One region of the Paenibacillus hamazuiensis genome, then DNA from elsewhere that is predicted to be linked to it. Evidence: a T-box and tRNA genes for the amino acid it is inferred to sense, from the RefSeq annotation. Region 1 holds a T-box; the other holds one or more tRNA genes.
The links. A T-box is a leader RNA that pairs with one kind of tRNA and senses whether it is charged. The one in region 1 lies ahead of metG (methionine--tRNA ligase), so its partner is inferred to be a tRNA-Met.

Region 1 (15,159 bases):
AGCCCGTCCAGACCGTCCGTGAAATTGATCGCATTCGCCGAGCCGACGATGAACAGCATCGCGAGAACTATGTATACGCCGGGATGCAGGGACAGCTGCATCTCACTGTGAAAATAAATGCCCGGATTAAAGGGGAGGTACCTGTACAGCACTAGCAAAAGGATGCCCGTTACGACAAATTGCAAGATCAGCTTCGTCCTGCCCGATATTCCGGACGGATCCTGGAATGCGGCTTTTTTATAATCGTCCAGAAATCCCACCAAACTGAAAAGAGCAAACATCGCGCTTAGAAGTAAAGCAAAACCGCCACGGTGGGACATCAGGGGAGCCAGAGCTCCGGCCAGCAGGATGATGCCCGCCATTAAAGGAGTGCCGCGTTTGGCCTGATGATCCGCCGGCAGCTCGCTTCGGATCGGTTGGGTCAGCTTTAACGTACGCAGCCCCCGGATGAGCACGGGACAACAGCAGACAACGATAAAAAAAGTAATAGCGGCAACTCCTAATGCAGACGTCAATCCGAATCCCTCCGATTCTTCTTGTCCTCACAGTTCAACTTTATCCGAAACGGGATCGAAATATAGTGAAATTTTGGAAAACGTTTTTTCCTATTTTAGCGAACAAACCTGGGCGAATGAGCTATTTTCGTGAATCCTCGGCATCCGCCCGTAGCATGATCGGGAATCGTGACATTTATAATAAAAGGTTCTCGGGCAATGGGTCGAATGGAAAAAAAGAGGAGGAGCTACATGGTCAACAAAGCCGTAAAAGCAACAATATCGTCGCTTCGCGATTATATCTCCTATGATGACGAGCCGGATGAAAGCTACCGCATCCTGCGCCGGATCAAAACCCCCTATCAAAAAATTGCGGTCGTTAAGCTGAAAAATGGTAAGGTATTGATTTACGGGGACGGCTATGTGATGTTCGGCACGACGGAGGATGACAACATTTGGGCCGAAGCGATGGTCCATATCCCGATGGCCGTTGCCAAGAAACGGCGGCGCATCCTGATGATCGGCGGCGGAGGAGGCATTACGACACGGGAAGTGCTTAGGTATCGCAAAGTCAAGGAGATCACGGTCGTAGACATCGACTCCGTTATGATGAAGCTCGGCAAGAAACTGAAGCCTCTCGTCAAATTTAACAAAGGGGCTTTGAACAATCGGAAAGTGCGCACCGTCATCAAGGACGGAAGAGCTTACGTGGAGAAGAACCGGAAGAAATGGGACGCCATCATCATTGACATCCCGGAACCGAGCCATGATGCTCCGGGACTCAGACGCCTGTTCAGCAAGGAATTTTACAGGCTGCTGAAAAGGCGGCTCGCCCCCGGAGGCGCCGTTACTATCGCTTGTTCCACGCTGTCGATCATGCCCGAGTACCACTCGAGCATTGTCGCGACGCTCAAAGCAGCCGGATTCCATGTGCTGCCTTATCATATCGATGTCATGAAAAAATACGGGGAGGACTGGGGTTTCGTCGTAGCTGCAAGAAGACGGCTGTCTCCCCGCCGCATCCGCCTGCGCGTTCCGACCCGCTTCCTGAAATCGGCAAAGCTGAAGAAAATATTTACGATCCCCCGCAAGTATCGGCGGAAATGGAGGAGGTGGAAAATCCAGACGGATCGGAACCACGTACTTGCCAACATCCATGAACGGCACTGACAACGAATGGGGCTCCCGCTTGCAAGCAGGAGCCCCGGCTTGTCCTTCTATACCTTCAACAGCCCGACGGAATACAGGAAAATAAGCAGGATCAGCACCGGGGCGACGAAACGGAGCGCAATCATCCAGGCTTTATACCAGAACCCGCTGAGACCCGCTTCCTCGCCGGCTTTTTTCCACGCGTAGCCGGTAAATAAAGTGACGACAAGCCCGCCAAAAGGCATTGCGATGTAGGCGGTGACGAAATCGACCCAATCGAAGATCGACTTCCCGCCCGGCGTAAATCCCCCCAGAACACCGCCGACGGACAGTGCGGACGGAATCCCGACCAGGAAGCAAACCGCCGATACGTAGACGGAAGATTTGCTGCGGCTCCAGCCCCACCGCTCCATGGCGAAGGCGACCGGCACCTCCAGAATCGAGACGGCCGAAGTCAGCGCCGCAATCGCCAGCAGCGCGAAGAACAAACCGCCGAACACGGAGCCCAAATACATTTTCGAGAAAGCGGCCGGCAGCGCCATGAAGGCGAGACCGACTCCTTCCCCAGGCTCCAGACCAAAGGAGAACACCGTCGGAAAAATAACCAGTCCGGCGATCAAGGCGTACACCAGATCCCCGAAGCCGATAGCAAGTGTGGCGCTTCCGAGCGATTGCCGCTTGTCCACATACGAACCGTAAGTGAGCATGCAGCCCATGCCCAGAGACAGCGAGAAAAAGGCATGCCCCAGAGCGATCAGTGCCGACTCCGCGTCCAGCTTGGAAAAATCCGGCTTCAGAAAAAAAGCTACCCCTTCGGAAGCCCCCGGCAGCGTTAAAGCGCGGAACATCAGCACGATCAATATAATCAAAAAACCGGGAATCAATATTTTGTTGAATTTTTCAATTCCGCCCGATACGCCTTTGGCCAGCACCGAGCCGCAGACTACCGTTACAACCGCCTGCCAGAACAGCGGCGTGTAGCTGCCGGCGAAATCGAGAAATTTGCTTTTGTAGTCGGCTCCCGGCTCAAAGAGCAATCCGGTTAGCGACTGCACCGTATAATGGAGAGTCCAGCCGGCGACGACCGCATAATACGACATGATCATAAACGCGGTAAGGACGGCGAACAAGCCGAATGCCGCCCATACTTTTTTCCCCGTCAGGTTGTAAAAGGATGTGGACGCATTGCCTCTCCCGCCGCGGCCGATGACCATCTCCGCCAGCAGTACCGGAAGCCCCACGATGATAAGGCAGACGATGAACAGTAGAAAAAAAGCGGCTCCGCCGTGTTTTCCCGTGATATAGGGAAATTTCCACATATTCCCTAGACCGACCGAACTTCCGATCGCCGCCAAAATAAATCCGGTCTTTGAAAAACGTTCTTCCGTGCCGTTTTTAGGGTCAGATGCGTCTTGCTGTTTCTTCATGATGTTGTCCCATCTTTCCTGAATATTCGCCAGAAGAAATAGTAAAATAAATGACTCCTTCTGTCATGATGTAAATTTCGCCATTTTCATCGTCGGGTTATTTATTTCCATTCAGAAATGGGAGCATGCAAAAAAGACCCTGATCTTAAATCAAGGTCTCTTTTCGCAATGTTTATCTCGCCAGAATCAGCGGGCGACCATCAGCTTCCGGTCAATCATCGCTCTGACATCGTTCAGCAGCTGCACGGAAGCATCGATTTCCACCTTCCGTGTTGAAACGCTTTCCACGCTGCAGCCGACCGGGATGCCTTTCTCCAGACCGAACTCCAGCAGCTCCTCGAATATTTTTTTCGTTAAATTGACCGACTTGTCCAAAATATCGTTGGAGTTCATCAAATCGTTTTCGAGCCATTTCGGGATGCTGATGCCCAGCCACTTCATGAATTCGAGCGTTTTCAGCGATCCGCATGGAGTCAAGTTAAAGAGAATGGGAACCATTTCGATTTGGTGATTTTGGCAGTAGTAATAATAGTCGGACAAGAAATTTTTCGAAGCCTCGACGTTATAAATCGCTTGCGAAACGAAAAAGCGGCAGCCGCTGGTCATTTTTTGCACGACCCGCAAATGCTCGTCGTTTTTCCTCAGATGCCTTTCCGGAATGACGACGCCGCCCAAAATCAGTTTTTCATTGGCTCTCCGGCTTAATTCGTAAGCGTCCGTCAGGCTGAGGCGGATTTCCTGCTGGCTGGACGACGGTCCGACAAATACGGAAAACCGATCCTGCCCCGGATCGGATGCAATCCATTCCGCCAGCTCGTCTTCCGTATATTTGCCGACGCAGCGGTAAACGATTTTCGGCACGTCCAGCTGCGCCAAATATTGATGGCCGTAAACCGTCGGATCGATCGTTTTCAAAAAAGGAAACGGCCTTTCCTGCTCGTTGCGGTTGGCTTCATCCTGAATATCATAAATGATCAGGCCGTCGATTTCCGTATTCCGCATTCGATCGATCAGCTTATTCGCGATTTCCGCGATTTTTTCAGGCGTGTTGTCTTCCTTTGGCGGCGTTAAACCGTAGGTGACGATCCCTGCTCTTCTTTCCAGTATCTTTTGTTTAAGCACCGTCCCCGTCCCCCGATTCTATTAAAATGAAGCTAAAATCCGAATTTTTATACGAATCGTAGCATTTTTATACATTTTAACCAGACGGGTTTTTATTGTCAATAGACTTAGGCCCGCAGCACAGCAAGCTGCCCGGCAAATAAACCGGGCAGCCCGTAACGGATGGCGACGCATGCGGACGGCGATGGACCGGTAACGGACTATCAATCGCCTCCACTTTATTTTCGGAATCTTTCGCTAGAACGTATTATAAATATTTTCGCAGGTTTCCGCCGTCGGCTGATAGAAGCAGTGCTTTCTGTAACGTGCCACCAAGGGTTGACCGTACCAGGTCGAAGGGCAGTCTCCCTGCGGCCTGAAGTACCAGAGCGAAAACTTCGCAGGCCACTGCCGTTCCCCGTTAACGGCACGCCGGGCGAGCCGCCTTTCCCTGTCGCGCGCTTTCTGGTAAAAATAACCGTGAATGATCGCCTCGAAAGCATGCGGTTGGTACACCATTTGCGGGATGGTGCGGATTCCTTTAAAGTCCGAACAGTTCGCCCGTATGCGATTGATGCCGACATTGCCTACGAGCATCATTCCTTTCTCCCCTTCGCCTTCCGCTTCCGCTCTCAGCAGTCTGGCCAGGAGGGTAATATCTTGGTCCCTTGCTTTTACGACAGCCATTGGATCACCCCTAACGTTTTCTACCTACAGAATATTACGCAAACGGATTTAGGTGATTGCCGGGGGACACTTTATTATATAAATGCACATCAAGCCGGCTTCTTTTCCGCCGTCGTCCCCGTTTCCCCCGCCAAAACCCCGCTCAGCGCAAAAATGAACAGCGCACCCGCGAAGCAAACAGCCGCGAAAATGCCAATGGCCGAAAATCCGTTAAACAGCACATACAGCATGCCGGCGATCCACGAAGCGAGCGTTGTCGCCGCGTTCATCGTGGAAGTCGAAAGACTCGAAATCGTCCCCCGGATGGAAGGATTGAGCGAGGTCAATATCCCTATGATGAGAGGAAACATGATGCCGAGAAGGGCGAATATGACAAAATACGCGCCCGCTACGGCGGATACCGACGTGAAATGCGGCAGCGAGACAAACGCCGCGATAAGCAGAACAAAGCCGATAACCATCGTATTAAAACGGTTCAACACGCCCGACACATACCCGCTCCCCATGCTGCCAGCCAGATTGCCGAGTCCCAGCAATATCATCATGTACCCGATTTGATCCACCGACAGGTGAAAGCGGTCGGTCATCCATTTGCCGAGGAACGCAAACGCCGCGTTGCTCCCGAGATGAATGAAGAAATAGGCGAGGAAAGTCCCTCTTGCGCGTCCGCTCGTCAGCAGCGGAACGTATCTTTGGAAGATCGGCGTTTTGGCCCCCGGAACTTGGCTCGGCTTCATGTCCGGCACCGCGACAAAGATCACGGCGGCGAGCAGAAGAGAACATATGCCGATCGCAAAAAACGGATACTGCCAATGGACCGCGGCGAGCATGCTGCCGATCGGCACGCCGAGCGCCTGGGATACGGCGAGCCCCGCATAAACGATCCCCATCGCTTTGGCGATCTTCGGCGCCGGCAGCAGCGACGGAACAGCCGCCCAAACTTGCGGTGCGGTAAACGCCGCACTCACGCCGGCCAAAAAACGAAACAGGCACATCGACCAGAAACCGGTCGCGAAGCCGCATAACAGCGTGGAAACCGCAAAGCCGGTCATTCCGGCCAGCATCACTTTTTTCCGGTTCAAGCCGTCGGACAAGGGACCGGCAACAAGCGCAAACAGCGCTGCCCCAAGCGTATAAGCTCCCATCATCCAACCGGACACCTCAGTGGAAACTTGAAACATGCTTTGCAGCGTCGGAATGAGCGGGGAAATCAAGAAAGTATCGGTGCCGATCAAAAACATGATCAGGAAAAAAATCGAAGTCAATTTGTTCATGTTCATCACCATCTCCTTTATACTTCAGCTGATCTGGGCGCGCGCTTTGCAAGACCAACTGGACTTGATTCTCATTGTAGCGGATAATAGTGACAAAGACTGTCATAAACTTTGATCTCAAAAAAATTTACGGAGGCGGTTTTATGTCCAAATCGAAACGTCTCATGGAGCTGATGATGGCTGTCAACCGCAAGCGCAGATTCAAGGTCCAGGAGCTTGCCGACGAATTCGGTGTCTCCGCGAGGACGATTTTGCGTGACCTGCAGGAGCTGAGCGAGCTCGGAGTTCCGCTGTATTCGGAAGTGGGGCCGCACGGCGGTTACCAGGTGATCCGGGAACGGGTGCTGCCTCCGATCGCCTTCACCGAAGAGGAAGCCGTCGCTTTGTTTTTCGCATGCCAGGCGCTGCGCCATTATTCGGCCCTGCCGTTTGAAACGGAATCGTCCTGCGCGCTCAAAAAATTTTACTACTACATGCCCGGAGACGTCCGCGACCGTATCGATCAAATGAGAAACCGCGTCGATTTCTTATCTCCGATCAGGCAGATCGAATCCCCGCATTTGGCCGTCCTGCTTGACGCGGCGGTTGGCCAAAAAGTCGTGCGGATCGAATACGAGTCGCGGGAAGGAGCATCCTGCCGGGAAATACAGCCGCTCGGCATCTATGCGAGCAACGGCTTCTGGTATTGTCCCGCGTATTGCTTTGAGCGGCAGCAATTTCGCTTGTTCCGGTGCGACCGGATCCGCTCCGTCGGCGGCGAGCCCGCCGTTTCGAAACCGCTCGATTTGCGGCATGTCCATATCGGCAACTGGGAGTCGTTTGTGAAAAAAGGGGACGCGTACGTCCACGTATACGTCGAGCTCAGCAAAGAAGGCGTGCAGCGGTGCGAGCCGGAGCTCGGACGGCGCGGACGGCTTCATGTTCGTGAAGACGGCAGCGGCTGGCTGGAGGGTGATGTACCGAGAACGGAAATTCCGTTTTTGGCGAAGTTTTTCATCGGCCTCGGTACCGAAGCGAAGGTGCGGGAACCGCGGGAGCTTATCGATTGCATGAAACGAAATCTTTCCGAGATGATGAACCATTTGTTACAATGATGGAATTGAAAGCTTTTCGCTATGCCAGTTCATCACAGATAAAGGGAGAGTGAACCGCTTTGAATTCCTCGCATTCCGGCGCGAACGGCGCTCCGCTTGCACCTGCTTCGCGTCCGATGCCCTCGAGAACGGCGATGGTGCTGATCCTCGGATCTTTGGGCATGATGGGACCGTTAACGATAGACATGTATCTTCCGGCGATGCCGACGATCGTTTCCGATTTCCATACGTCGGCCTCTTCCGTTCAACTTAGCCTGACGTTTTATTTGATCGGCCTCGCTTCGGGGCAGCTGCTGGCCGGACCGATCAGCGACGTGCGCGGACGGCGGCTGCCGATGCTCGCCGGCTTGATCGTATACGCTTTGTGTTCGCTGCTCTGCGCGTTCACGACGAACATTTGGTCGCTGATATTGCTCAGGGCGATTCAAGGTTTTTCGGGCGCAGCCGGGATGGTTGTCTCGCGGGCGGTTGTACGCGACATGTATTCGGGCACGGAGCTGACGAAATTTTTTACGATGCTTATGCTTGTGAACGGTGCCGGACCGATTATCGCTCCGATCATCGGCGGACAATTGCTGCGCTTTACGACGTGGCACGGCATATTCGTCGTGCTGTGCGGCGTGGGGCTTGTTATGTTCGCCGTCATATTATTGATGCTGCCGGAAACGCTGCCTGCGGGCAAACGCTCGCGCGGAGGCTTTCGGCAAACGGTGACGACCTTCGGCGGGCTGCTGCGCGACCGCGAGTTTATGGGCTACGCGCTTTCGTCCGGATGCGTCTCCGCCGCGCTGTTCGCTTATTTGTCCGGCTCGTCGTTCGTGCTGCAAAACATTTACGGCGTATCTCCGCAAATGTACAGCTTCATCTTCGCCGTCAACGGCATCGGCTTCGTGCTCGCCTCGCAAATTACCGGCAAGCTCGTCAGCCGCTTCCCGGAAATCCGGCTGCTCGTCGCCGGCTACGTGATCGCCGCAGCGGGCGGCGCCCTGCTGCTCGTCTCGCTGCTCGGCGGACTCGGTCTTGCCGGGGTGTGGGCGGCGTTTTTCCTCACCGTCTCCAGCGTCGGCGTCGTCGGGCCGACAAGCTCCTCGCTGGCGCTGCAGAGCAAGGGCAGCGCCGCAGGCAGCGCGGCGGCGCTGCTCGGCGTGCTGTCGCTCGTCATCGGCGCGTTCACTTCGCCGCTGTCCGGGCTCGGAGGCGGTCACAGCGCCATGCCGCTCGGAATTTTGATCGCCGCGGCTTCGGGTGGGGCGATCCTCTGTTATTTCCTGCTGATCCGCCGTTCAAAGGAGGCTTAACCCTATATGCGCAAGCTGGTCTTCTTCATCGGCCCCGCGGGGGCCGGCAAAACGACGCTGGCGAAAGCTTTGGCCGCGCGGCGGCGCGCCGCTTTCTTCGATATGGACACGCTGCTGCGCCCCGCCGCGGAAGCGATCATGACCCTTTCCGGGCTCGACCCGAACGACCGCGATTCGCCCGTGTATAAAACGCGCTGCCGCGATCTCGGCTACCGCATCACGATGGACGCCGCGCTCGAAAACGTCGAGCTCGGCATAGACGCGATCGTCGTCGGCCCCTTTACGAAGGAAACCGAAGATCCGGCGTGGCTCGCCGGTGAGCTCGCGCGAATCGGCGCCTCGGCAGACGACGTCGACGTGAGGGCGGTGTTTGTGTATTTGCCGGACATGGAGCTTTACCGCGAACGCCTCCGGAAGAGAGCCTCGCCGCTTGACGTCTGGAAGCTGGACAACTGGAACGAATTCAGCCGGTCGCTTGCGCTCCGGCAAATCCGCTGGGATCTCCCGCCTTCGTCGATTGTATATTTCGACAATTCCGGGCCTTTTGCCGAAGAGAAGCTTGCGGAGCTGGAGCGGCTTGTGTACGGCGGAGGGCCGGCGGAATCGTGACCGGCAGCTTTGCAAGCCGCAAGGAGGGGGGCTATGGAAGACGCACTGCATGCTTTATTTCGCCCGATACAGGCTAACGGAAGAGTCGTCTCGCAGAAATATATCGAATTCAAGCCGTCCCCGGCATTGATGTCCTTTGTTTCATGTTATTGGGCATCGGAGCCTTCCTTTCACCCGGATTCGGCAAATAACGACGGTATCGATCGCGTTTTGCCCGACGGCTGCACGGATATTTTGTTCGAGCACGATATCAAGGGCAACCGTTATCACATCCGCTATTACGGCGTATTCGATCGACCGTTTCCCATCGCCTATGACGACAAGAGGCCCGTCCGCAAGTTCGGGGTCCGCTTTTTCCCGGGCGGAGCCTATCCGTTCATGAGAACGCCGGTTGCCGAATTCACGGGCAGGTACTGCGCCTTGGATGCGATTTGGCCGAATATCGCCGAAGAAATCGGGGAAAAGCTCTTCGCGCAAGAATCGATGGAAGAGAAGGTGCGGATCATCGAGCATTATTTGCTCACGATCGCGCAAAGGAACAGGCCGGTCGACGATCCTCTCATGGCCAACCTGCTTTACCGCATCTTCGTGTCGGAAGGAAAAACGGGCGTGTGCGAGCTGGCCGAATCGGAAGCGGTCAGCGCACGTCAAATCAACCGGAAATTCGAGCAATGGATCGGCTTCAGCCCGAAAAAATTCAGCGAAATCGTGCGGTTTCAGGCCGTCGTCGGTGATATCCGCAGGCGGAAGAAAACCGATTGGCGGATGCTTGCCCTGGATCACGGATATTTTGACCAGGCGCATATGATCCGCGACTTTAAAAGATTTTACGGGGATTCTCCGCTGGCTGCAGCTAAAGAATTTCGGGACACGTCCGGTTTTTACAATCCTATTTGAAGCTGGCCCCTCTGATCCGGCTTCATGCGCCGCAGAACGTTCAAGCCGACAAAGGACCATCAGAGCGGAACTAGGAGTCTGTCCGACGAAGCAAAATCGGTGAATTTTTATTCAATAAAGTGTATTCCGTGTAAGGGATTACCTCTCCACCGCTCTTGAAATCAAGTTGTTTTATTAATATTAGTCCGATGTAACAACTTGATTTCAAAGGCGGCCGTAAACTTTCCGAGGCAATTCCCTCCCCTCCATACATCTATTGAATAAAAATTCACAAGATCCCTTCCGTCGGACAGACTCCTAGGCGATCATAGGCCAAATGCTGTCAGGTTATCGCGTTCGCTCGAGTGTGTGGCATCAACATAGCGGAACCCACGTGCGCTATTCCCTGATAAATGGGCGTCGCGAAAAAATAGAGGAACTGAGATGCTCGGTACAAATTGGTTTATTTCCCGGAAAATAGACAAATAGAGCACCTGAGTTCCGCTAATTTCCAAAAATACCCGAAACTGACCCAATTAGCGAACCATAGTTCCGCTACGATCCCGCTTAACCTGACAACATCGATCATAGGCCCGCCAGCACTCTCGTCTACGAAGGAGGCGGCCCTCCGTCAGCCTTTTCCTGCAGCAGCCGCGACTCCTCCTCGATCCGCGCCGGATCGATGCGCTCGAACAGCAGCTCCGGCGCCTGCACCGTGCGGCCTGCCGGAACCTCGATCCTGCGCCAAGCAGGCGGCTCCAGACCGAGAAAGACGCCGATTTTCCCGCAGGAAAAAGGGACAAACGGGTGCAGCAAGCTCGCGAGATTCGCTATGATTTGAACGCAAGTATGCAGTGTTTGTCCGCACGCTTCGCGGCTTTCTTTAATCTGCGCCCAAGGCTTCCGGTCGTCGAAAAATTTGTTCGCCCGGCGGATGGAGGCAAAGATCAGCTCCAGCGCTTCCTTGAAGCGCCCCTGTTCGATCAGTCCGCCGGAAGCGCCGTACAGCTCTTCCAGTTCCCTGATCCACTCTGTATCCTCCCCTCCTCCCGGCACGCGGCCCTCAAACGACTTCGCGATAAAAGCAAGCGTCCGGTTCACAAAGTTGCCGAACGCGCCGAGCAGTTCCCCGTTGTGGCTGTGAATGAACTCCCGCCACGAAAAATCCGCATCCCGCTTCTCCGGCCCGTTCGCGATCAGGAAATACCGGATCGAATCCGGCTGGTACCGGCTTAACAGATCCGGCACCCATACGGCCCACCCGCGGCTGGTCGAAAACTTTTTCCCCTCCAGCGTCATGTATTCGCAAGAGACGATCCGGTCCGGCAAATGCAGCCCTCCGGCTCCCAGCAGCAAAGCGGGCCAGATCAGCGTATGAAACGGCACATTGTCTTTGCCATGCACATAATACGCGGTAATATCCCGCCCCTCCCGCCAAAAGGACTCCCAGCTGCCGCCGCTCTGTGCCGCCCACTGTTTGCTTGCCGACAAATACCCGGTGACCGCTTCGAGCCATACGTAAATTTTTTTGTCCTCGAATCCGGGAACGGGCACGTCCACCCCCCATGCCAAATCCCGTGTCGCCGCACGGTCCTGAAGACCTTCCGCCAAATATCGCCCGGTCAAATGTACGGCGTTTTCCTTCCATCCTTCGGCGTCCCGCGCATACCGTTCGAGCTCAGCCTGAAAGCGGGAAAGCGCGAGATAAAAATGCTCGGTCGGCCGCTCCACCGGAGAATTGCCGCAAAGCTTGCACGTCTTATCCGTCAAGTCGGCCGGATCGAGCAGGGTGGAGCAATAATCGCACTGGTCTCCCCGCGCGCGGTTTCCGCAAACCGGACAGGTGCCCTCGACGTACCGGTCCGGCAAAAAACGCCGATCCGTTTCGCAGTACGTCTGCGGAACGGTTTTTTTGTACAAATAACCTTTTTCGAGCAGCTGCACGAACAGCTCCTGAACGACCCCATGATGAAACGGCTGATCCGTACGGGTGTACAGGTCGAACGTAAAGCCGAGCCGTTCGAAGCAGTCGAGAAACTCCCGGTGGTACCGGTCCGCGATATCGCCGGGAGACACGCCTTCCTGAATCGCCTGAACGGCGACAGGCGTACCGTGGCAGTCGCTTCCCGACACATACAGAACGTCCTCTCCCTTCAGACGAAAATAACGCGCCAGCACATCCCCGGGCAATAAACTGGCGAGCCGCCCCAGATGCAGCGAGCCGTTCGCATAAGGCCACGCTCCGCCGATAAATATGTTAGTCATAGTCACCAACCTCCTTTTTAGTAAAACGCGATGGGGAAATGCCGATTGAACGAAGCGGTCGCATATCCCCGGAGTGACCGGTCTTTTTCAATCCGGCTTTTCGCCCGCGCGAAAAACAAAAAAGCCCTCATCCCCAAAGGGACGAGAGCTTGCACTCACGCGGTACCACCCAATTTCATCAATGCCTTGCGGCATTCACCTCTTCAGGTACGCCGCGGCATCGCGATTATACCCTAGCACGTTAACGGGTGCAGGCTCCGGCGCAGCCTACAACCGGATGAGGTTTCGGTGCGCAGCTCTGAGACCATATTCCCAAGGTTATTCCTTACCCCTTTTCACCCACCGGGGCTCTCTGTAAAAGACATCGCCTTGGTACTCTTTCTCTTCGCAGCTTTTATTCGGAATATTCAAGTTATTCGGAATTATACGGGACCGTTTTGGCAAAGTCAAGAAAAAATGGATGCCTCCGCGTTTTCCGGCCGCAACATTTTTTTAACCTCCATCGTCTAAGTAGTTGCAACCAATCGTGGTTAATAATGGGAGGTAGTATTGTGAAAACAAGAAAGACAGTTTGTATTGTCGGGCTCAGTTCAGCCATTTTGCTGTCCGGGGCGCTGCCTGCAGCGGCCGAAGCCATCGGCCAGACGTTACCGGCGTCTCCATCGGCACCGATCATGAAAATGCCGGCTGTATCGCAGGACGATGCTTCGCAGCAAAGCGCCGCCGTCGACGCCAAGGTTTCCAAAGACGATGCGGTCTCGATTGCCCGCAAGCAATTCGACCTTTCCGGCGAGTATACGGTGGAAAACGTCAGCTTCAATTCGTATTTCGGCAACCTCGGACTGAAAAAACCTTCCTGGCAGCTTTCTTTCGTAAAGAAAAACCAGGACCGTTATCTGGAATCGATCAATGTGACGCTGGACGCGAATTCGGGTAAAATCCTTCAATATAACCGGTACAACAGCGACCCGACAAGACGCGTCGTCTACCCGCCGCAAACCGATTTCCAGCATGCCAAGCAAATCGCTTCCGACTATCTGCAAAAAACGGCTCCGGAGGAGATGAAGACGGCCCGCTACAACGATATGTTCGAAAGCGGCTTTAAAACGCCGCTGCAGGGAGAGGTCCGCTACCAAATCCGCTATGACCGAACGGTTAACGGCATTCCTTTTCCCCAGCAGTACGTCAACGTCGAAGTAGACGGAACCGGCGCCATTGTCGGCTACCAAAATTATTGGGATGACTCTCTTGAGTTCCCGAAAGCGGACAATGTGATCGGCCAGGAACAGGCGGAGAAAACGATCCGTTCCGAAGCCGACATTTCGCTGATGTACACGCTGCCTTACCAGCGCGGGAAAAACGACGACCTGATCACGGCTTATCAAGCTACGCTGCCTACGCTCGATGCGGTGACCGGCAAGCCGTGGAATATTCAAAACGGCGCCCCGCAGGTGAAGAAGGATCGCAAGCCGCTCGCCGATAAGCCGCAAGCGGAAAAGCCTTCCGGTGACAAAGCGCTGACCAAGGAGCAGGCGATCGAGACGGTGACCGCCGCATTCGGGCTGCCGGAAGGAGCCAAGCTGGAGGATGCGTCCTATAATGAATACAACGATCCGAATAATCCTTCAGCCGGCGGAACCTGGAATATCCGTTGGAACGTCGGCGGCGATTCCACAGGCAAGTTCATGCCGTCAGGCGATTCGATCTGGGCGGTGGTAAGCGCGAAAACCGGGGAAATCCGCAGCTATAACCGCAGCTTCGGTGGCCCCGTACCGCTGCCGGTACAGGCTCAGGAGAAAAATGCGGAGTCGGCATCGGCGGCAAACGCCGGCTTAACGGAGGAGCAGGCGAAGGATCGCGCTGTGGGCGCCATCCGGAAGCTGATGCCGTATTATTTGCATGAGCTTGCGCTGTACTCCACAAACGAGCTGCCGATAATGGCCGTCAAGATGGACAACTCGTCTGGTTATCAATTTTTCTTCAAACGGGTGATTGATGGCGTCGAGGCCAATTACGAAGGCGTAAACGTGACCGTGAACCGGAACACCGGAGACATCGTCTCCTTCGATAACAGCATCTCGCAGATCGCATATCCGGCCGCGAAGCCGCAGACGATTTCCTTGGAAAAAGCGACGGAGCTCCTGCTGTCGCAATACCGGATCGAGCTCCAATATGCCGTCGAATATAAAAATCCCGACACTCCGTCCGCTGCTATACCGGTCGAAAAATACAACGTCATGGTTGCCGCCGGCAAAATCGCTCCCGAACCCGGCACCGCCAGCCTGAAGCTCGTTTACGCACCCGTCTCGAAGCTTGGCGCCGCGCAGTACGACAGCATGCTGGACGCCGTATCCGGAGAATGGCGCAACCGGAACACCGGAGAAATTACCAAGATGGGACAGACGGAAATTACCGACATTCAAGGACACGCTTCCGAACGGGCGCTGCGGCTGATGGCCGAATACGGAGCGCTGGATGTGAGGGACGGCAAAATCAATCCGGAACAGACAATGACCCGCGGCGAAATGATCAAAATGCTGATCATCGCACTGAACGGCGGTTATTTTCAGCCGTATTACGGCGCAGGCCGGGCCGCTTCGTTCAGCGACGTCAAGAAAGATTCCGACTACTTCGCATATGTGGAGGCAGCCGTCGACCGGCGTTTGATCGATCCTTCCGCGAGCGGCGAGTTCCGACCGGAAGAAAAAATGAACCGCGAGGACCTCGCGCAGCTGTACGCGCGGGCGCTCGGTTACTACCAACTGGCGCAGGTGCCGAACATGTTCCAGTTGAATGCTTCCGACAGCGCGCAAATCCAGCAGCCGGGCATAGCGGCCGTCGTCGCCAATTTGGGCATTATGCCAACCATAAGCGGCGAATTCCAG
Region 2 (15,159 bases), 2.3 Mb from region 1:
GCGATCGAACCGGACCTGACCGCGCTCGGCAAAATCATCGGCGGCGGCCTGCCGATCGGCGCCTACGGCGGGCGCAAGGAGATCATGGAGCAGGTGGCTCCGCTCGGCCCGGCCTATCAGGCGGGCACGATGGCGGGCAACCCGGCTTCGATCTCCGCAGGCATCGCCTGCCTCGAGACGCTGCGCGCGCCCGGTACGTACGAGCGGCTGGACGCGCTGGCTGCGCGACTCGCCGGCGGCATCGCCGAGGCCGCCGGGCGGCACGGCGTGGCGCTGACGGTAAACCGCATCCGCGGCGCGTTCTCCACGCATTTCTGCGCGCATCCGGTGACGAACTACGCGGAAGCGCAGGACACCGACGGCGAGCGCTTCGCCCGCTTTTTCCGGCTCATGCTGGACCGGGGCATCTGCCTCGCCCCTTCCAAATATGAAGCCTGGTTTCTCACGACGGCACATTCCGATGAGGACATCGAGCGGACCATCGCAGCGGCGGACGAGGCGTTCCGCATCATGTCAACGGAGTCATAAACAGCTTTTATCAGGATAATCACGAACTATTATCGGGCATCGATAATAGTTCGTTCGTTTTTTTCAGCCCGCAAAATTCGCCAATTATTTTCCTTTATTCACCAATATACAAAATAGACAGCGCTTACATAGTGGTAAAACTGTAAAGTTCTATTGTCTCCGTAACATTTTCATGTTATTCTATATTTACTTTGACTTTTTAATGAAAATCGGCATTTTATAAGTTTTTTTCGGAAAAGCCGGTCGAGATGCTCGCTTTTTACAGCATTGAGGGCTTCATTTTTTTTCTTTCGTTTCCATGCCGGATAAGTCCCCACCTTTCCGTTTTCCAAAGGCGCAGCGCTCTTTATACAGTATAAATGTATATTTATACATCATATCCGCGTCTCGCTTTTATCCGCATAAACGAAAGAGGACGCCATACTACCACGGGAGGTGACGGTCAGCCTGCTGACCATCAAAATGAATGAAGTAATGCGCAATGAAGGCCGTTTTCAACACTTACTGGCCACGGAGCACGATAGCTGCGGTATTGTTTGTATAATCGAGAAAGACGGATTTCCATCCCGCGACAATATCCAAAAAACGATCGACGCTCTCGTTAAAATGGAGCATCGTTCGGGTTTTATTGCCGGCGAAGGCGACGGATGCGGAATATTGACAGACATTCCCCGTGCATTGTGGGAGAAAAAACTGAGCGACGCCGGCCTGGACGGCAAGCTCGCTCATGACCCGCGCTTCTCCGTGGCGCATATTTTCGTTCCTCGCAAGCTGGAGCTGTCCGTGGCCGAGATTCAGGCGCACATCCGCGACATGTTCAAGCAGCACGAGGTCACGATCCTGCTCGAGCAGGAAAATCAAACCGACAGCAGCGTGCTCGGTCCGAACGGCCGCAACGATGAGCCTACGTTTTGGCAAATCGCCGCTTTGTGCGACAAAGCGGAAGTGAACGTCGCCGACCATCTGTTCGAGCTGCATATCGCGATCGAGTCGCGTTTTTACGTGCATGTCGCATCGCTCAGCAACGTCACCGCCGCTTACAAGGTAATGGGCGCAGCCTCCATTTTGCCGAAATATTTCAACGACACGCGCGATCCTTTGTTTATGGCGCAGGTGACGATCGGCCACAACCGTTATTCGACGAACACGCAATCCAGCTTCTTCCGCGTGCAGCCGTTCTCCTTGCTCGGTCATAACGGAGAGATCAACACCGTCAAGAAAATGCGTCTGGAAGCCGAAATGGTCGGCGTTCCGCTCGTTGACGGCGGTTCCGACTCCCAGGACATGAACCGGACGATCGAAACATTCATTCACCGCTTCGGCCTCAGCATGTTCGAGGCGATGGAGCTTGTATTCCCGCCGATTATTAATGAGATGAAGCAGTTCCGTCCGGAGCTGCAGGATATGTACGTTTATTTCCGCCAAATTTGGGGCCACTATGCGCAAGGTCCGGCCGGTATCGTTTCCCGTTACGGCAACGAGTGCATTTTCAGCGTCGACGCTCTCGGTCTGCGTCCGGTTTGGATGGTCGAAAGCGAAACGTCGCTTTACTTCTCCTCCGAGCAGGGCGTTATTACGGTAGGTGAAATGGTCGCCGATCCGAAGCCGATTGCTCCGGGCGAGAAAATCGGCGTCGTGCTGACGCCGGGTGAACACATTCAAGTGCTGCCGTACAGCCGCGTGCAGGAGCTCGTCTACGAGCGCGCCAGCGCCCGCGTCGACTTCGCAGGCTTGCGCAAACATCTGGCCGGCGACAAGAGCGGCATTGCCGAAGTGACGCCGAATGCGGACACCGCTGTCACCGACAACGTCTACAGCGCCTTCGGCTGGGACCGCGACGGCATTCAAATGATCGAAACGATGGCGGAAACCGGCGCAGAGCCGATCCGTTCCCTCGGCCACGACAGCCCGCATGCGGCGCTGAACTGGGAACGTCAAAACATTCCGGACTTTATTAAAGAAAGTGTAGCTGTCGTCACAAACCCGGCGATCGACCGCGACCGCGAAATGGAGCATTTCTCCACCCGCATCGTCGTCGGCCAGCGCCCGAGCTTGTACAGCCAGCCGAATGTCGGCCTGCGCGTAGAATTGCTCGCTCCGCTCGTGCTCGAAGGCAGCAACGGCGTCGATTCGGAAGAAACGCTCGGCCAAATGTCCCTGGAGCAGCTCATCGCTCTGTACAGCAAGCAAGGAGCTAACACCGTTGCAACGCTGTCCATCACATTCGCCCGCGGCACTTCGCTGAAGGATGCTCTCGAAAAGCTGGGAGCGGATGCGATCGCTGCCGTACAGCAAGGGGCGCAGCTGCTCGTGCTGGATGATTCCGAAGCTCACCAAAACGACCGTCTGTGGATGGACCCGCACCTTGCGGTATCCAAAGTCGATATCGCGCTTCGCGGCGTGAAGCTCGGAAATGGCGACAATCTGCGCCGTCACGCTTCCGTCGTCCTGCGCAGCGCGGCGATCCGCAATCTGCACGATATTGCGGTTGCCTGCGGTCTTGGCGCCGACATCTTGTCTCCGTACGCGCTGTTTGCTACCGCATCGGCCAAAGACGGCGCTCCGGCAGCACGCAAAGTGTACACCGCTCTTTCCAAAGGTTTGGAAAAAGTCATTTCGACGATCGGTACGCACGAGCTGCGCGGCTACACCCGTTTCTTCTCTGCGATCGGCCTGAAGCCGGAAGTGGCGGAAGTGCTTGACATCGTTAACTATTTAGGCAGCGAAAAAGCCGGTACCGGCTTTGCAGAGCTGGAAGCCGACGCCGAAGCACGCTACAACGACTTCGCCAACGCGAAAGCAAAAGCGGCGCGCAACTTCCGCTTCTTCCAGCGCATGTGGAAAGCGCTTGGCGACGCGGCATCCGGAGCTGCTCCATATACCGATTACCGCGACAAGCTTCGCGAAGAGGAAAAGAAAAATCCGATTTCCATCCGTCACGTTGCGGATTTCAATTTTGCCAAGGCTCATGCGGAAGGCCGCAAGCCGCTCGACCCTTCGCAGGTCGATATCGGCATCGACGGCTACAGCCTGCCTACGCTGATTTCGTCCATGTCCTTCGGTTCGCAGAACGAAACCGCGTTCCGCGCTTATGCGGAAGCCGGCGAACGTTTGAACATGGTCACGATGAACGGCGAAGGCGGCGAAATTAAAGATATGCTCGGCCGCTACAAGCGGACACGCGGCGCCCAAGTCGCTTCCGGCCGTTTCGGTGTCAACGTCGAGCTCGCGAACGCCGTTGCGTTCCTGGAAATCAAAATCGGCCAAGGCGCGAAGCCCGGCGAAGGCGGACACCTGCCAGGCTCCAAGGTAACGGCCAAAATCGCCGCCGCCCGTAACGCCACGATCGGTTCGGACCTGATCTCGCCGTCCAACAACCATGACATCTATTCCATCGAGGACTTGGCGCAAATCATCTCCGAGCTGAAAGAAGCAAGCGGCCGCAAGGCGAAAATTATCGTTAAAGTTCCGGTTGTTCCAGGTATCGGCACGATCGCTGTCGGTGTCGCCAAAGCAGGCGCGGACGTCATTACGCTCTCCGGCTTTGACGGCGGTACGGGGGCGGCGCGGATTCACTCGATCACTCACGTAGGTTTGCCTACCGAGATCGGCACAAAGCTCGCTCACGTCGCCTTGATCGAAGCCGGCTTGCGCCACAAAGTCGAGCTGTGGTCCGACGGCGGTATGAAATCCGGCGCGGACGTCGTGAAAATGGTTATGCTCGGCGCCAACCGCGTCGGCTTCGGCAGCATCGCGATGCAATCGATCGGCTGTACGACCTGCCGCGGCTGTCACCTGGACACTTGCCACGTCGGTATCGCAACACAGATCGACTCGATGGAAGAAGCTGAAGAAAAAGGCCTGCGCCGCTTCGTGCCTCGCGTATACGATACGGCCGTAGACAGCTTGGTTCGCCTGTTCAGCGGCATCGGCGAGGAAACCCGCGAAATCGTCGCTCAGCTTGGCTTCAAGCAGCTGCAAGAGCTGGTCGGCCGTTCCGACCTGTTGGAGCAAGTCAACCATCTGGATAAAATCGATCTTTCCGATATTCTCCGTCCGGCTCCGCTCCAGTTCATTTCCAAGGAGCAAGCTCTGGCGGAAGCCGAAGCGGCTGTTGCCTCTTCAGACATCAAAATCGCAGCCGGTGCGGAAGGCCAGGAGTTCTTCCCGGATTCCGTCGCTTGGAACGGCGCCATCGAACGCAATTGGACGAAGGTCGATGCCGAGTCCCGTATTCTGGGCAGCCGCTATTCCAGCCACCGCGTACGCGACCGCTTCGACGGCAGCTACGACAACCTGCCGCAGGTGAAGCTCACGCTCACCGACTCCGTGCCAGGTAACGGACTCGCCGCATTTAACGCTCGCGGCGTGAACATCACGGTTCACGGCGGTGCGGAAGACGGCGTCGGCAAAATGTCGCTCGGCGGCAAAGTGGCGATCTTGAAAGCGCCGGGTAAAAACAAGCAATTCATCAACGGTTCTGTCGGTAAATCGTTCGGATACGGCGCACAAAAAGGCTTGTTCCTGATCCAGGGCAACGCCGACTCCCGTGCCTGCATCCGCTTCTCCGGCGCCGATGTCGTATTCGGTGGAGAAATCACGACGCCGCTGCGCGACGATCTGGGCAGCATCGCCAGCCGCGCCAACCTGAAAGGCTTTGCGTTCGAATACATGACCAACGGTCGCGCTGTCGTTCTTGGCGATCCGGGTCCATGGATCTGCGCTGGTATGACCGGCGGTGTCATCTACCAACGTCTCGTGCCGGAAATGGGCCTTGACCAGGCGGCGATCGAACGCCGTATTGCCAAAGGCGCAAAAGTGAAAATCGAATCGATCGGCCAGCAAAGCATCCGTGATCTGAACGAGCTGCTCGGCGCTTACCGCGAAGAGCTCGCCAATTCCGGTCAAACGGAAGCCGCTGAGAAAATCGATCAGCTGCTCGCCAACCTGACGGAACACTTCGTACGCATCGCTCCAGTCGGCCTGCAGGCAGATCAGTCTGTCGCTACGGAATAATTATAAGCAACCCCCTGAGACGCCTTATATGGGCTCTCAGGGGGTTTTATTTGCTATCCGGCCCACAGCTCCTTAAGCTCTTCATCCGAATAGGTGCACAGCTTCAAAAGCTCCTCATATGGGTCTCCTTCAAGCTGTAGCTCCCGGGCGAATGCCGGTTCTGTTTTAATTCCGTATGATTTCATTTCGATGATTTTCCTCTTGAACGATTCCCCGAACAATTGGAGCAGTCTTGCTTCGATGACCATATGCCTGAAGCCGTTTTGTTTTACCGTCGGCACAGCTTGACCAAACACTTCGACGGGCCAATGATCGCACATAAAATTGGCCTTCATCCTTTCTATGCCATCCACTGATCTTTTGACCGCCGTATATCCGGGGTATTTGCCGAACTCCCGGGCCAACGCTTCATCGAATCGTTCAAAATCATGAACTTCGCAAATAATGTCCAGATCGCTTCCCGCAACATGAATATCAATCGGTACGGTACCGACGAGAATAGGGTTATATTCCTTCAACCGGTCCAGCAGCCGGTGTTGGTTTATTAGACGGTAGACCTCCCTTTGAATAGAATTCCCCTTGGACAAATATCCGATGTCCGTCCAATCGCTGCCATACATATCGTTCGTCCGCCTCCTCTCCTCGCAAAAAAAGGCCCATATACAGCGTTATTCACTGCATAGGGCCCGTCTCTTGATTGCCTCTAGACTTGTGGGCTTACTTCGCCTTAGCGGCCTTGTAAGCTTCGATGTATTGCGCCGCTTTTTTCGCGACCAGCGAATAGTCTCCCGTCTTGACCGCATCCGTAGTCAGGTCGGAGCCGATCCCTACGGCTACGGCGCCGGCCTTGATCCATTCGCCGAGGTTAGAGAGCGATACGCCGCCCGTCGGCATGATGTTAGCCTGCGGCAGCGGGCCTTTAATAGCCTTAATCATTGCCGGGGAGAACAAATTGCCTGGGAACAGCTTCACGATATCGACGCCAAGCTCCAGCGCCGTTTGGATCTCTTGGATCGTCATGCAGCCCGGAAGCACCGGGACGCGGTACCGGTTGCACAGCGTTACCGTAGCCGGGTTCAACGAAGGCCCGACGACGAATTCCGCACCGCTCAAGATCGCGGCACGCGCCGTTTCCGGATCGAGCGCCGTACCTACGCCGATGATGGCGTATTTATCCGAATCCGCCGGCGCCGAGCTGGAGTAAGTTTTGGCCAGCTCTTCAATCGCCTTGAGCGCAAAAGGAACCGTCATCGTTACCTCGATAACTTTAATTCCTCCGGCGATCGATTGCTTCGCCATTTCAACGACTTCTTCCGGCGTCTCGCCGCGCAGTACCGCGACTACGCCCTCATTGACCATTTGCTGAATGAGTTTAAGCTTTTTCATGGTTCGTTACCATCCCGTCCGAAAATTATCTTTCCACGTGCGCTTTATTGGTCAGCACCGCTTCTACCTGCTCCCAGGTCGGGATGCCTTCCCAATCGCCTTCCATTTGGACGACCATCGAGCCGATCAGGTTGCCCAGCTTCACCGCTTCCGCCAAGCTGTAATCCTTGAGCAGCCCGACGATAAACCCGGCACAGAAGCCGTCGCCCGCGCCTACCGTATCGACGACCTTTTCCACTTTAAAATAAGGCACCGAGGTGATGCCGGATTTCTCTACGATATAAGTTTCGTCATTGCCGCCTTTGACGATGGATACGGCCTTTAGCTTGTTCAATCTGCCGACTATCTGATCGAAGTCTTCCGTTTGGTAGAGCAGCTTCAGCTCATCCAAGCCGGGCAGGAAATAATCGGCCTCTTCAGCCAGATCAAGCAAAACTTCCCTGGCTTCATCCAAGGACCATAACTTGAGCCGCAGATTAGGGTCGAAGCATACTTTTACTCCCGCCTCGCGGGCGATGCGAATCGCTTCCTTGGCCGCAGCGCGGCACGATGCGCTCAGAGCCGGCGTAATGCCCGTTACGTGCAGGATGCGGGCTCCTCCGATGTATTCCGCATCCAAATGCTCTGGAGCGAGCGTGCTGGCTGCTGAGCCTTTGCGGTAGTAGTATACCGATGTTTTACCGGAAATCACTTCGCGTAGCATCAGACCTGTCGGCGCTTCCGTTGTCTGCGAAGCGCGCGAAACGTCCACGCCTTCCCCGCGAATTTTTTTCAAAATATAATTGCCCAAAGGATCTTTACCGAGTCGGCTGAACCAGCCTACCCGGTGCCCCAGTCTGGCCACGCCGATAGCTACGTTGCTCTCCGCACCGCCGAACAACGTTTGCAGCTGCGGGGAATATTCGATTCCTTTGCCGCCATTCGGCATCATCAACGCCATCGTTTCCCCAAACGTCACAATCTCCGGCTGATATGCGGCATGGTTATTAGGTTGTGTCATGATTTTCACCTGTTTTCCGCTGAATTGGCGATTATCGGGACATCCAGCCGCCGTCCACGCAAAGCACGTGGCCGCTCATATAATCGGATGCTCTCGATGCGAGGAAAATGACCGGACCCTGCAGATCTTCCGGAGTGCCCCAGCGGTTTGCCGGAATACGCACAAGAATTTGCGAGCTGCGCTCTTGATCCGCCCGAAGCGCCGCCGTGTTGTCCGTTTCCATATAACCCGGGGCAATCGCGTTGACCTGGATGTTTTTGCTCGCCCATTCGTTCGCGAGAGCTTTGGTCACGCCGGCAATGGCATGTTTCGAAGCCGTATAACCCGGAACGTTAATGCCGCCCTGGAACGACAGCATTGAAGCGATGTTGATGATTTTGCCGGAGCCTTGCTTGATCATCTCGCGGCCGACCAACTGCGATAAAAAGAACGCCGAATTGAGGTTCAAGTTCAAAACGTCATGCCAATCCTGCGCAGCATGATCCGCTGCAGGAGTACGGCGAATAATTCCCGCATTGTTGACGAGAATATCGATTTTACCCATCGCCTGAAGCGCTTGCTCCACGACGCCCGGCAGCGCCTGCTCGTCCATCAGGTTCGCTACGACCGTGTGTGCCTTGCGGCCCATGGCTTCGATTTTATTTTGCGTATCCCGGTTGCGGTCATTGCTGGTTACGATGACGACATCGGCCCCAGCCTGCGCCAATCCCAAAGAAATTCCTCCGCCCAAACCGACGGCTCCGCCGGTTACTAATGCCACTTTACCCGTTAAATCGAAAAAATTCATGGTTCGTACCCTCCATTTATATATATCTTACTCTGAAACCTTCTGTTTGGCTTGTCCTGCCGCTGGATAACGTTGTTATTTCTTTGGCTGCCCCAGGTTTAAAACGTTTAAACCCGACAGACACCACTTCACATTATAAGCGAATTCCGGGTATTTTGCCATACTTACGGAGGGAAATGCTCGCTGCCGCAAGCTTTCCCCAGTAATTTGTCATGCATGTCCCGGCACATCCGGCAAATAATATAATCGCTTTGTATTCCAAATCTGAGGAGGGTTTCACCGTGGCCAAAGGAAAAAATAAATCGATGGATCAGAAGATGCAATCGTTGTTTGACGAATCCAAGCAAGCCGAAGAAAATATCGCCGCCAGCACGATGCCGACCTACCATAAAGACAAGCACGCCCCGAACCGCCCTTCGATCGGTTAAATCATCGGCATGAACGGCATCCTATCGGACTGCCGTTTTTGTCGCACGCTCTTAGCGCAGCAATACCATTAGCAGCGGCGCAGCGCATAACGTTATCATCGCCGTTAACACCATCGCGATGGAAGCAATCGTCCCGGCAACGGAACCGAACTCGAACGCTTTGGCCGTTCCCGCATTATGCGAGCTGGTTCCGAACAACACACCTCGCGCCACATCGTTTGTAATGCGAAAAATCCGGACAACCGGCGGCCCGAGCACCATGCCTAAGAGACCGGTTATGATCACAAAGAGCGCGGTAATGCTCGGGATTCCCCCCAAATTTTCAGAAATGGACATTGCGATCGGAGTCGTAGCCGATCTTGGCGCCATGCTTTCCATAATTTTAACGTTCAGCTTCAGCCACTCCGACATACAGACGGAAGTCATGAACGCCACGACGGCTCCGCAACCTGCGCTGATACTTATCGTCAAAGCGTTTTTCTTCAATACACCGATATTTTTATATAACGGTACGGCCAAAGCGACGGTAGCGGGTCCTACCATCTCGCTGATCCATTTCGTCCCCGAAGTGTAGGCTTCGAAAGGAATGCGAAAGAAGACCACCAGCAAAATGGCCAAAACCGGCACGGTCAAAAGCGGCGTCAAATACACCCGCGGCCAGCGGCGGTAAAGCTTTTTCGCTGCGATATATATGGCAATGGTCATAACAAAACATAAAAAGGCCAACATCTCACGAAGGCCTCCTTTCTTTCCATTTCGTAATCCCTTGCGCGATATAGCCGCTGCACACCATAACCATGAGTGTACTCCCCAGGATGACAGCGCCAATTTGCAGGCCGCTGCTCAGCAGCAGATTTTTATAAGGAAGTACTCCGACCGCCGAAGGAATAAAAAATAACAGCATTTCGGCGAGCAGCCAATTGGCTCCCGCGTCGATCCAATCCAACCGGATTATACCCACGAGAAGTAAAACAAAAACAAGCAGCATCCCTAAGATGCTCCCCGGAATAGGTAGCCGGAACAGTGACACGATCTCATTCATTCCCTTGGAAACGAGAATAAAGAAGCCGATTTGCCCCAGCCGGCGAATAAGATCTATTGCTTTCATGCGGCTTCCCTCCCTTACACTATTGAAAGTATACAACAGCTCCTTTTATAGGTAAAATGAATACATTGAATAGATTTCATTCCATTTATCTATGTAAGGAGCATGAGTGCAATGGATATCCGGCATCTGCAATATGTGTTGGAAGTCGCTCGCTGCAAAAGCTTCACTCAGGCCGCTAATGCCCTCCATATTTCGCAGCCGACGATCAGTAAAATGATACGGAACCTGGAAGACGAGCTGGGCATTGAGGTATTCATACGCGAAGGACGGCAGGTTGAACTCACCGACTCCGGTCAAGTTATTGTAGCGCACGCCAAACATATCCTGCAGTCTTTCGAAAGCCTCTCTGCGGAGCTAAATGATCTCACGCACCTGAAGAAAGGCCGTATCCGCATCGGATTGCCACCAATGGTCGGCGCCCGTTTTTTCCCGAACGTGATCAATCAGTTTCGCAAACAGTATCCGGGCATCGAATTGGACATGGTGGAAGACGGGGCCAAAAAGATTGAGGCTGCCGTAGAAGCCGGACATCTCGATGTCGGCGTAGTTCTCCTGCCCATTCATAATGAATTATTGGATTGGTTCCCTTTTGTGGATGAAAAGTTGAAACTGGTTGTCCCCCCGTCACATCGGCTTGCCCAAAGGGATCACGTCGCGCTGGCGGAATTAGCCGATGAGCCGCTCATTTCCTTCCGCGAGGACTTCGCCCTTCACGACCGCATTATATCGGCTTGCAAGGCTGCAGGGTTTGAGCCGAAGGTGCTGTACGAAAGCTCCCAGTGGGATTTTATCAGCGAAATGGTCTCGGCCGACTTGGGTATCGCCATGCTGCCGGAAACGATCTGCGCATCGCTTGATCCTAGCCGCGTACATACCGTTTCGTTTGCAAACCCTTCGATCCCGTGGCAGCTTGCCATCGCATGGCGCAGGACAGGATACTTGTCGTTCGCAGCCCGGGAATGGATTCATTTTACTCGGGATAAGCTGGAAAGGAGGAAAGTCGGGGAGTAGGAATAGGCAATCTTAATCTAAGCCCTTCACGGTCATGCTATAAAGCAAGAAAACCTCCTAAGCTGTCACGCGTAGGAGGTTCGGTTATGTATCCGTATGTCGCACGTATGTCTTACCAATCGTGCTATAGCGGGCTATGTTGAGCAGAAGCGTCTCAGGAGGGATTCGAACCCCCGACACACGGCTTAGAAGGCCGTTGCTCTATCCAACTGAGCTACTGAGACACGTGCGCATTTCAAATATGGAGCGGGTGATGGGAATCGAACCCACGCTACCAGCTTGGAAGGCTGGAGTTCTACCATTGAACTACACCCGCATATGGAATTGTATATCATGGTCGGGACGACACGATTCGAACATGCGACCCCCTGGTCCCAAACCAGGTGCTCTACCAAGCTGAGCTACGTCCCGTTATATGCATGGTGCCGGTGAAGGGACTCGAACCCCCACGGTTTCCCTCACGATTTTGAGTCGCGCGCGTCTGCCAATTCCGCCACACCGGCTTATTACAATGTATAAAGTTAAAATGGCGTGCCCTGAGAGATTCGAACTCCCGACCTTTTGATTCGTAGTCAAACGCTCTATCCGGCTGAGCTAAGGGCACATAGTTATAATAATGGAGCGGAAGACGGGATACTCTTCGTTTCACTCCGAGACTGCGAAGTGATTTCTAACGAAGTGTCGCTCCGACGAACCCTGAAAACAATGGGTTCTCATCCCTTTTTAGCTTAATCATAATGGAGCGGAAGACGGGATTCGAACCCGCGACCCTCGCCTTGGCAAGGCGATGCTCTACCCCTGAGCCACTTCCGCGTAATTAATAATATAAGCGATGTACTTGATGTTATGCAAGCGGTAATTTTTATGCAGCTAGACAATTCCGACGAACCCTTAAAACACCGGGTTCTCATCCCTACCTAGCTTAATCATAATGAAGCGGAAGACGGGATACTCTCCGTTTCACTCCGAGACTGCGAAGCAAACCCTAACGAAGTATCGCTCCGACGAACCCTTAAAACACCGGGTTCTTCATCCCTTACCTAGCTTAATCATAATGGAGCGGAAGACGGGATTCGAACCCGCGACCCTCGCCTTGGCAAGGCGATGCTCTACCCCTGAGCCACTTCCGCATAAGATTTTTAAAAGTGAGCCATGTAGGACTCGAACCTACGACACCCTGATTAAAAGTCAGGTGCTCTACCGACTGAGCTAATGGCTCATGTAATGGCTGGGGATCTAGGATTCGAACCTAGGCATGACGGAGTCAAAGTCCGTTGCCTTACCGCTTGGCTAATCCCCAATGAATTATATAAATGGGGCGATCGAAGGGAATTGAACCCTCGAATGTCGGAGCCACAATCCGATGCGTTAGCCACTTCGCCACGACCGCCATGTTGGTGGAGGATGATGGATTCGAACCACCGAACTCGTCAGAGAACAGATTTACAGTCTGCTGCGTTTGGCCACTTCGCTAATCCTCCATGTGACTCTGGTGCCGTCGAGAGGAATTGAACCTCCGGCCTACGCATTACGAGTGCGTTGCTCTACCCCTGAGCTACGACGGCATGTAGACAAGTAAATGGCGGAGCCGACGGGATTCGAACCCGCGGTCTCCTGCGTGACAGGCAGGCATGTTAGGCCTCTACACCACGGCTCCGCGTTAAGAAAATTTGGTTGCGGGGGCAGGATTTGAACCTGCGGCCTTCGGGTTATGAGCCCGACGAGCTACCGGGCTGCTCCACCCCGCGTCGATTAAATATCATATATGGTGGAGGCTGACGGGATCGAACCGCCGACCCTCTGCTTGTAAGGCAGATGCTCTCCCAGCTGAGCTAAGCCTCCATGAATAGTAGCTATGTAATGGCGGAGAGAGAGGGATTCGAACCCTCGAGACGCTTGTGACGCCTACACGATTTCCAATCGTGCTCCTTCGGCCAACTCGGACACCTCTCCAATATGACCGTAACAAAGCTTCTCAATTGTGAATATGGCTCCCCGAACAGGACTCGAACCTGTGACAACTCGATTAACAGTCGAGTGCTCTACCGACTGAGCTATCGGGGAACGCTCGTAGACAACGTTCGACTGTCAGTCTTACATGTCTGACTGGAATGTTAGACCTACGCAGTACTATCTTTGAAGGTCTAACGTACCTTGCCTGCTTGGCGACGTCCTACTCTCCCAAGACCCTGCGGTCTAAGTACCATCGGCGCTGGAGGGCTTAACGGTCGTGTTCGGGATGGGTACGCGTGGTTCCCCTCCGCCATCGTCACCAAACATGAGTTTTGTCTTAATCAAAACTCGCTTCGGAAGCGTGTTGCTCCCTGAAAACTAGATGCGAATCACTTCAAGTGTGCTGCGTTAGATTCCTTTGGGTACTTCTTTTGGTTAAGCCCTCGACCGATTAGTATTCGTCAGCTCCACACGTTACCGCGCTTCCACCCCGAACCTATCTACCTCGTCGTCTACAAGGGGTCTTACATACTGGGAAATCTCATCTTGAGGGGGGCTTCACGCTTAGATGCTTTCAGCGCTTATCCCTTCCGTACTTGGCTATCCAGCCGTGCCTCTGGCGAGACAACTGGTACACCAGCGGTACGTCCATCCCGGTCCTCTCGTACTAAGGACAGCTCCTCTCAAATTTCCTACGCCCGCGACAGATAGGGACCGAACTGTCTCACGACGTTCTGAACCCAGCTCGCGTACCGCTTTAATGGGCGAACAGCCCAACCCTTGGGACCTACTTCAGCCCCAGGATGCGATGAGCCGACATCGAGGTGCCAAACCTCCCCGTCGATGTGGACTCTTGGGGGAGATAAGCCTGTTATCCCCAGGGTAGCTTTTATCCGTTGAGCGATGGCCCTTCCATTCGGTACCACCGGATCACTAAGCCCGACTTTCGTCCCTGCTCGACCTGTTTGTCTCGCAGTCAAGCTCCCTTCTGCCTTTGCACTCTTCGAATGATTTCCAACCATTCTGAGGGAACCTTGGGGCGCCTCCGTTACTCTTTAGGAGGCGACCGCCCCAGTCAAACTGCCCACCTGACACTGTCCCCATACCCGATCAGGGTACCAGGTTAGAACTCCGATACGATCAGGGTGGTATCCCAACGTCGCCTCCACACAAGCTGGCGCTCATGCTTCAAAGGCTCCCACCTATCCTGTACAGATCGTACCAAAGTCCAATATCAAGCTGCAGTAAAGCTCCATGGGGTCTTTCCGTCTTGTCGCGGGTAACCTGCATCTTCACAGGTATTAAAATTTCACCGGATCTCTCGTCGAGACAGCGCCCAAGTCGTTACGCCATTCGTGCGGGTCAGAATTTACCTGACAAGGAATTTCGCTACCTTAGGACCGTTATAGTTACGGCCGCCGTTTACTGGGGCTTCGGTTCACAGCTTCGGTTTGCACCTTACCGCTCCCCTTAACCTTCCAGCACCGGGCAGGCGTCAGCCCGTATACTTCGCCTTGCGGCTTCGCACAGACCTGTGTTTTTGCTAAACAGTCGCTTGGGCCTTTTCACTGCGGCCCCCTCCGGCTATTCACCTTACCGGGGCACCCCTTCTCCCGAAGTTACGGGGTCATTTTGCCGAGTTCCTTAACGAGAGTTCTTCCGCGCGCCTTAGAATTCTCTTCTCGCCTACCTGTGTCGGTTTGCGGTACGGGCACCTTCTCCCTGGCTAGAGGCTTTTCTTGGCAGCTTGAGATCATGACCTTCGGTACTCCCGAAGTTTCCCTCCCCATCACAGCTCAGCCTTATCGATGCGCGGATTTGCCTACGCACCAGCCTTACTGCTTGGACGGACATCCATCAGTCCGCGTCACTACCCTTCTGCGTCACCCCATTGCTCATAACGGTTCACGGTGGTACAGGAATTTCGACCTGTTGTCCTTCG

Region 2: it encodes a tRNA-Met, which carries the amino acid that the T-box ahead of metG (methionine--tRNA ligase) is inferred to sense. The anticodon was not compared.

The regions. Positions count from the first base shown of each region.
Region 1 is NZ_JALRMO010000001.1:5,073,179-5,088,337, forward strand. It holds gene mraY (phospho-N-acetylmuramoyl-pentapeptide-transferase) at 1-515, opposite strand, end outside; gene MYS68_RS21910 (spermine/spermidine synthase domain-containing protein) at 747-1,664, shown strand; gene MYS68_RS21915 (sodium-dependent transporter) at 1,712-3,070, opposite strand; gene MYS68_RS21920 (methylenetetrahydrofolate reductase) at 3,257-4,192, opposite strand; gene MYS68_RS21925 (cell wall hydrolase) at 4,430-4,858, opposite strand; gene MYS68_RS21930 (MFS transporter) at 4,948-6,132, opposite strand; gene MYS68_RS21935 (helix-turn-helix transcriptional regulator) at 6,276-7,226, shown strand; gene MYS68_RS21940 (multidrug effflux MFS transporter) at 7,286-8,524, shown strand; gene MYS68_RS21945 (P-loop nucleotide/nucleoside kinase family protein) at 8,531-9,133, shown strand; gene MYS68_RS21950 (AraC family transcriptional regulator) at 9,167-10,030, shown strand; gene metG (methionine--tRNA ligase) at 10,619-12,274, opposite strand; T-box leader at 12,409-12,672, opposite strand; gene MYS68_RS21960 (YcdB/YcdC domain-containing protein) at 12,826-15,159, shown strand, end outside.
Region 2 is NZ_JALRMO010000001.1:7,382,958-7,398,116, reverse strand. It holds gene MYS68_RS32645 (glutamate-1-semialdehyde 2,1-aminomutase) at 1-528, shown strand, start outside; gene MYS68_RS32640 (glutamate synthase-related protein) at 991-5,544, shown strand; gene MYS68_RS32635 (DUF4269 domain-containing protein) at 5,598-6,164, opposite strand; gene MYS68_RS32630 (bifunctional 2-keto-4-hydroxyglutarate aldolase/2-keto-3-deoxy-6-phosphogluconate aldolase) at 6,262-6,930, opposite strand; gene MYS68_RS32625 (sugar kinase) at 6,956-7,930, opposite strand; gene kduD (2-dehydro-3-deoxy-D-gluconate 5-dehydrogenase KduD) at 7,962-8,717, opposite strand; gene MYS68_RS32615 (hypothetical protein) at 8,999-9,145, shown strand; gene MYS68_RS32610 (LrgB family protein) at 9,197-9,874, opposite strand; gene MYS68_RS32605 (CidA/LrgA family protein) at 9,876-10,253, opposite strand; gene cidR (cidABC operon transcriptional activator CidR) at 10,365-11,264, shown strand; tRNA gene MYS68_RS32595 (tRNA-Arg) at 11,415-11,488, opposite strand; tRNA gene MYS68_RS32590 (tRNA-Gly) at 11,507-11,580, opposite strand; tRNA gene MYS68_RS32585 (tRNA-Pro) at 11,599-11,675, opposite strand; tRNA gene MYS68_RS32580 (tRNA-Leu) at 11,685-11,767, opposite strand; tRNA gene MYS68_RS32575 (tRNA-Arg) at 11,792-11,868, opposite strand; tRNA gene MYS68_RS32570 (tRNA-Gly) at 12,003-12,077, opposite strand; tRNA gene MYS68_RS32565 (tRNA-Gly) at 12,320-12,394, opposite strand; tRNA gene MYS68_RS32560 (tRNA-Lys) at 12,411-12,483, opposite strand; tRNA gene MYS68_RS32555 (tRNA-Gln) at 12,490-12,564, opposite strand; tRNA gene MYS68_RS32550 (tRNA-His) at 12,579-12,654, opposite strand; tRNA gene MYS68_RS32545 (tRNA-Tyr) at 12,660-12,745, opposite strand; tRNA gene MYS68_RS32540 (tRNA-Thr) at 12,755-12,829, opposite strand; tRNA gene MYS68_RS32535 (tRNA-Asp) at 12,845-12,921, opposite strand; tRNA gene MYS68_RS32530 (tRNA-Met) at 12,936-13,012, opposite strand; tRNA gene MYS68_RS32525 (tRNA-Val) at 13,031-13,106, opposite strand; tRNA gene MYS68_RS32520 (tRNA-Ser) at 13,126-13,217, opposite strand; tRNA gene MYS68_RS32515 (tRNA-Asn) at 13,253-13,328, opposite strand; rRNA gene rrf (5S ribosomal RNA) at 13,425-13,541, opposite strand; rRNA gene MYS68_RS32505 (23S ribosomal RNA) at 13,649-15,159, opposite strand, start outside.